One region of the Paenibacillus sp. PsM32 genome, then DNA from elsewhere that is predicted to be linked to it. Evidence: predicted binding sites of a transcription regulator. Region 1 holds the regulator's gene; each other region holds the start of a gene.
The links. The regulator Rex, encoded in region 1, represses fermentation and respiration genes when NADH is low (regulators of the CRP and FNR family bind a similar motif). The targets are predictions, from matches to a motif close to TTGTGAAATATTTCACAA.
Positions count from the first base shown of each region.

Region 2: QCD85_RS09700 (cytochrome ubiquinol oxidase subunit I) is a predicted target of Rex. The motif match lies at 1,006-1,023, and genes of this name have one in related genera.
Region 3: QCD85_RS19475 (TorD/DmsD family molecular chaperone) is a predicted target of Rex. The motif match lies at 1,214-1,231, and genes of this name have one in related genera.

Region 1 is NZ_JARUWY010000002.1:429,632-431,910, forward strand. It holds gene QCD85_RS07730 (amidohydrolase) at 1-970, opposite strand, end outside; gene QCD85_RS07735 (redox-sensing transcriptional repressor Rex) at 963-1,610, opposite strand; gene dinG (ATP-dependent DNA helicase DinG) at 1,607-2,279, opposite strand, start outside.
Region 2 is NZ_JARUWY010000003.1:420,731-423,009, reverse strand. It holds gene QCD85_RS09710 (CidA/LrgA family protein) at 1-195, shown strand, start outside; gene QCD85_RS09705 (LrgB family protein) at 192-881, shown strand; gene QCD85_RS09700 (cytochrome ubiquinol oxidase subunit I) at 1,098-2,279, shown strand, end outside.
Region 3 is NZ_JARUWY010000012.1:63,576-65,854, forward strand. It holds gene QCD85_RS19465 (MFS transporter) at 1-256, opposite strand, end outside; gene mobA (molybdenum cofactor guanylyltransferase) at 360-1,007, shown strand; gene QCD85_RS19475 (TorD/DmsD family molecular chaperone) at 1,245-1,916, shown strand; gene QCD85_RS19480 (hypothetical protein) at 2,056-2,256, shown strand; gene QCD85_RS19485 (1-phosphofructokinase family hexose kinase) at 2,262-2,279, opposite strand, start outside.

The DNA of each region.
Region 1 (2,279 bases):
TAAGAGCAGCCAAACGCATTTCTTCAAACATATCCAGATTGTTATTACTTGCCGGGCCATCTGTTCCCAAAGACACAACAACACCTGCACGCAACAGATCCGGTACACGCGCTACACCACTTGCTAATTTGAGGTTACTGCCCGGGTTATGAGAGATCGCTACTTTATTCTCAGCAAGTACTTCGATCTCTTCATCATTCAAATGAACAGCATGAGCTAACAATGCTGGACGAGTGAAAAATCCTAATTTCTCCAAATGAGCTACAGGACGTAATCCATAATCTGTAACGTTTAATTGAACTTCTGCTAGTGTCTCAGACATATGTGTATGCAGCGGCAAATCCAAATCATGAGCTGCTTGTACAAATTGTTCGATGTATGCAGGTGGACAAGTATACGGTGCATGTGGAGACATCATCGTTGTAATACGTCCATTCGCTTGACCATGCCAATCACGTGCAAAGTCGATTGATTGTTTTAGCTTTTGCTTTTGTTCTTCTTCTGAACACAAGCCGATTACACCACGCATCAATACTGCACGCATACCGGATTGTTCTACCACTTCGGCTACACGTTCTGAGCGATCATACATATCGAGGAATGTAGTCGTGCCGCCTTTTAACATTTCTAACACAGACAGAGCAGTTCCCCAGTATACATCGTCACTTGTAAATTTCGCTTCCATCGGCCACATTTTTTCTTGTAACCATACTTGTAGAGCAAGATCATCTCCATATCCACGTAACAAGGACATCGCTGCATGACCATGACTGTTGACTAGACCCGGAATAAAGAACAAATGATTGCCATCCACTACGGTTGTGTCTTCTTCGATCACAGGTTCTTCTTCTCCAAGATACGTAATCCATCCATCTTCAATCACCATATGTCCAAAAAGCATTGATTTCTCTTCGCTCATTATAGCAAACATACCGTTTTTGATGACCCATTTGTTCGAGGTGTTATTCATTAGTTTCATGTTCCTTTCCATCTTCCAGGTAATAGGCAAGGCTTAATAAATCCGTTGTAAAATCAGCAGTATGCACACGGATATGCGGTGGAGCTTTCAAAATAATCGGTGCAAAGTTCAAAATAGCCTCGACCCCTGCTTCAATTAACTGATCTGCTACACGCTGTGCTTCAACATTAGGCACTGTAACAATTCCGATACGAATACTTCTCGCTTTGACTGTAATTCCAAGTTCATCAATAGGCTGTACGACTAATGTATTGATTAAAGAGCCTACTTTCGAATCGTTGGAATCAAACACAGCTACGATTTTCATTGTTTCTTTTAGATACATATTATAGTTAGAAAGGGCATGCCCTAGATTACCTGCGCCTACAAGTGCCACATTGATTTGTTGATCTAATTTTAAAATATGACGTATTTTCTCAATCAAATACGATACATCATAACCGATCCCTTTACGTCCAAAATCTCCAAAATAAGCTAAATCTTTGCGAATTTGTGCTGGATTCAAGTCTAATTTTTGTCCCAGTTCTTGCGAAGACACTGTAGGAACTTCACGTGTGTGAAGTTCGTTCAGATATCTAAGGTATACAGGTAGTCTTCGCACGACTGCTTCTGATATTTTGTCGGATTTCATGCTTGCTCCCCCTCTTGATTTACAGTTTCCTTTTCAGGTTCGGCCTGGCTAAGCCATTCTGTAATACGGGGTACCATCTGCTCTGTCGGCATATGTTCCATTTTGGGACCGGGCAATGAATATAGAAAATGCTTGCCATAATAGGACTCGATCACACGAGTGTCATAGACAATAACGATTCCCCGATCACTAGATGTCCGTACTAATCTACCAAAACCTTGTTTGAAACGGATAACTGCTTGCGGTACAGATAATTTCATAAATGGATTTTTCTTTTCTTTTTTCAGCCGTTCACTTTTGGCTTCAAGCAGTGGATGATTGGGCGGTTGAAAAGGTAAACGTACGATCGCCAGACAGGTTAACGCTTCGCCTGGAATATCGACCCCTTCCCAGAAGCTACTTGTACCCAGCAACACCGAAGCGGAACGCTCTTGGAATCTTCGAGTGAGCTTGGTACGACTTCCTCCATCGACCCCTTGTCCAAATACTGCAATATCGCTATGTGATAACTTCTCTTTCAATGGCTCATACACCTGCTTGAGCATCCGATAAGAGGTAAATAACACCATCATTCGTCCATTGGTCGCTTTGGCAGTCTCCGCTAATGAGTTCGCTAACGTATCTACAAAGAATGCATCACCAACACTGCCTTTGACACTTGGAAAATCG
Region 2 (2,279 bases), on a different contig from region 1:
CTCGATTTATTTGCAGGTAAAGGACTATTATTGATTCTAATTGTTGTTATTAGTACATTGTTCACGATCGGAATTACAGGTTTTGTAGCACAGTGGCTTATTGCACTGGCTGATCGATCCAAATCCAATACACAATCGCCTGCTCCTATACCTGAACACAAATTGATCTATGAAAGTAGAGATCAGCACAAATGAATATAGGTATAGCTTTATTAATGATTGCGATGACGTTGGCGCTATATGTTGTAGCTAGTCTATTGTACAAACATGTACGGATATCGATTCTAATTCCTGTACTAACAACCACTTTTATGATTGTTGTTATTTTACTACTTACGCATACTTCGTATTCTACTTATATGATCGGTGGAGAATGGATCAGTAAATTAATGGGGCCTGCTGTGGTAGCATTAGCGTATCCGCTATATCGACAACGACATTTGTTCAAGCAGTACGGGTTATCTATTCTGGGAAGTTCATTAATTGGTGTTGTCGTAGGAATGCTGAGTGGAGTGGGCATGGCTTTGGTATTAGGATTCAGTGAACCTTATATTATTTCTATTATTCCTAAGTCTGTTACGACACCTGTTGCTCTTCAAATTTCGAATAATTTGGGTGGAGAAGCTTCGCTTACTTCTGTCTTTGTAATGATTGCTGGCTTTACAGGGGTTATTTTGGGGCTTGGTTGCCTGAAATTATTTCGGGTTAAAAATGCGATTAGTGTCGGGATTGCGCTAGGTGTCTCATCCCATGCACTGGGAACAGCTAAAGCTCTTGAACACGGAGAAATAGCAGTGTCTATGGGATCTCTAGCATTAACGATTAGTGCGATTGTCTCTTCTTTTATCGGGCCATTAATATTAGTAGCGATCTATCATTAAGTTCTTATGATGTAAATAAATAGCATAAAAGTAGTGATCTCAAAGTCGATGAATTTCATCGGCTTTTTTTATTTTGTGATCTCAATCACATTTTGTCACTTTTTGTTACATTTTCAAAGAAAATTTGTGATTTTAATCACAATCGTATCTATTACTTTTTGACTACAATGTATTTAGTTTTTTAATCAATTTTCAGAAAAGAAAGGAAGTTATCGGATGGATGTTCTTATGCTATCCCGGATTCAGTACGCGCTAACGACCGTATTTCACTTTTTCTTTGTACCGGTATCGATTGGGCTCGTATTGTTGGTAGCTATTATGGAAACGATGTATGTTATCACTAAAAAAGATCAGTACAAATTAATGACCAAGTTTTGGGGCAAGCTGTTTTTGATCAACTTTGCTGTTGGGGTGGTTACAGGGATTTTTCAAGAATTTCAATTTGGCATGAACTGGTCTAATTATTCACGTTTTGTAGGTGATGTGTTTGGTGCACCACTTGCAGTAGAAGCTTTATTTGCCTTTTTTCTGGAGTCTACTTTTATTGGATTATGGATCTTTGGTTGGGAACGCTTGTCTGCCAAAGTACATTTATTATGTATCTGGCTAGTCGCATTCGGAACCACACTATCTGCGTTCTGGATCTTAACAGCGAATTCGTTTATGCAACATCCTGTCGGATTCACGATCAATAATGGACGTGCCGAAATGAATGACTTTTTTGCTCTTATTACCAACGGTCAGGTGTTGGTTGAATTTCCACATACCGTATTTGGTGCTTTTGTTACTTCAGCCTTTCTTATGGCAGGAATCAGCGCATATAAAATGTTGCGGCGTGAAGATATTGACGTATTCCGCAAGTCATTTCAAATTGCGATTATTGTAGGCATCGTATCATCGTTAGGAGTAGCTTTTAGCGGTCACTCTCAAGCTCAATATCTAGTAGAAACGCAACCGATGAAAATGGCTGCTGCTGAAGGGGTATGGAACACTACTGCTGAAAAAGCGCCCTGGATGTTAGTAGGTGGAATTGATACCAAGATGCAACAAAATACATTCGAGATTAACTTTCCGCTTAAAGGATTACTCAGTTATCTATCATATGGAAAATTCACAGGTTCTGTGACAGGGATGAAAGAACTTCAAGCTCAGTATGAGCAAAAATATGGCGAAGGCAATTACATACCACCTGTCAAAACAACATTTTGGAGTTTCCGTATTATGGTGGCTAGCGGCATGTTAATGATCGCTTTATCTGCTTATGGTGTGTATCTAATGTTCCGACGCAAAGTAGAACAAGCACCGAAATGGTATTGGTATGCGATGATGTATGGGATTGCGTTACCTTTTATCGGCAATACATCCGGTTGGATTATGACAGAAGTCGGTCGTCAACCA
Region 3 (2,279 bases), on a different contig from region 1:
GCAACGTACCCAGCATCATAATCAGCAGTACAAATCGTACATTTTGTAGACGATCACTATAAAATCCCCAAAATGGATTAGCAAGTAACGAGATTAGCGGGCCAATAGCCATCAGAGCACCAATCTCACTCTGGCTCATCCCGATATCTTGCAGGTATAATTGAAAAAAGCTTGTGAAAATAACCAGTGTTCCATATATAAAAAAGGTAAACCATCGCAATGGTGTAAAAGTAGTGTTGTTTATATTCGGATGCAAAGCCAGCCAATCCTTTCATCAGACATTTCATTCACTGTAGCATGTGTTGAAAAGGGATACAAACCAATTTTGTTTATTTTTGGAGTAGAAAGGATAATTGATCATGCGATCCTCTTTGAAATATACAGGTATTATTTTAGCAGGCGGTCAATCTAGCCGTATGGGTCAGAATAAAGCGTTATTAACTATTGCTGATCATACCATTATTGAACGTGTAGCCAAAGCGTTACAGCCAGTAGTCTCTTCATTATGGATTGCAGGGAATCATACGGCGGATTATTCATTTTTGAATATCCGTAGTGTGCCTGATCATTTTCCCGGACAAGGGCCGCTTGCCGGTCTACATGCAGCACTATCACAGATTAGAAGCGAGTGGTATGTAGTCAGTGCTTGTGATTTACCTTTTGCCAGTACTGTATTGATGCAACAGCTTATAGAACATACCGATATCAAAGGGATACAGGCGATTATTCCGATGCAAGCCGGGCGTATTCACCCCTTATATGCTGTCTATCATCATAGTGTATTGCCATCACTGCAACTAGCGTTAGAACATAACCAATTACGTGTACGAGATTGGTTAGATCAGCAACAGGTACATTACGTAGAGATCGAATCATTATACCAGACACAGAGCAAGTTACAGTCTTCTTTTCAAAGTATATCGGAGTATAGCTTATATAATATGAATGATCCACAGTCGTATGAGCAGGTTTTGCGTATTTTGAAGCAATATCCTTCTTTATTGTAGCCAGTCTGTGGCATAAGTCCTTTTGAAAGCGTGACAAACATGACTATTTTATGAACGTATGCGTAATTTACCCCTAATTCGTAGAAAATAGAGTACAATGAAGACATAACATAAAGTCAAGTGATGAACTACAACGTATACGTTTACTAACGATCAAACCTATATATTGCTTCAAACCTTTGATGTCGGAATTCAATTATTTAAATATGTGAATATTATCACAAGGAGTGATGTAAGATGACTATGTATACAGAACTGGAAACGCATCAATCTCGCCAAGAATGGTTGTACAGTCGTGTAATGACGTATCGTCTGCTTAGTGAAATGTTAGAGCGCAAACCCACATTGTCCAAGTTGATCGAATGGAAAAAAGAAGCTTCCAAAATCAACCGTCTATTTACCAATAACTATGCTTTGCTGAATACGCTAGAAAATACGATGTTAAACGATATTATGCAATATGCTCGTCAAGAATGTGCAGAATACAGCCAGTTGTTCGAGCAAGATCAACAGGTCAGTTATCCACCTCAAGCTTCGTATTATGTGACAAATGAGCAAGGACGTACCGCTTATGAAGCTGTAGTTAATGCAGTATATGCACGTGCAGGAATTGCTTTCAAAAAAATGGATCACGAAACAGATGATCATATCGGTATTGAGTTAGAATTTATGGCATTATTAGCTGAACGTTCTGCGGAGACAGATATGCATTCGTCTAACCGTAAAATGATCGCTCAAATGCAAATTGAATTTTTGGAACATTATTTAATTCCATGGGTTCCTTCATTCTGTGCTGAGCTTGGTAAAACGACATGCAGTCCATTGTATCGTGAATGGGCTCAGATGTTACCAACGTATTTGCAAAATGATTTGCAAGAACTTCAAAAGATTGTTACTCGCTTAACGTAAAGAGTAATCCCTATTTCATGAAGAGTGTCATCTGAAATAGGGATTTTTTTATCTTATACAGAAACAAGTAATTTTTTTCCAATTAGATGTGTCAAATGAGTTGCTGTGGTCTAATGATTGATAAGGGAGGTTTACTGCCTTGAATAAATATCATTGCCTCAAACAATGTATTGTCGTAAAAGCAGTAGACAGAAAAGCGGAATTTCCATCGCTCGATTGGGCGCGTCAGTATGCGTTAAAAGAATTAGTGCCACAAGAAATTAATTTTGTGGTGAGCGATGGGGATACAGGTCATATTTATATGGATGTTCGATTTGGTTCGCACACCAAAATCCCCTGAGTGTATCATGACTCAGGGGTTAT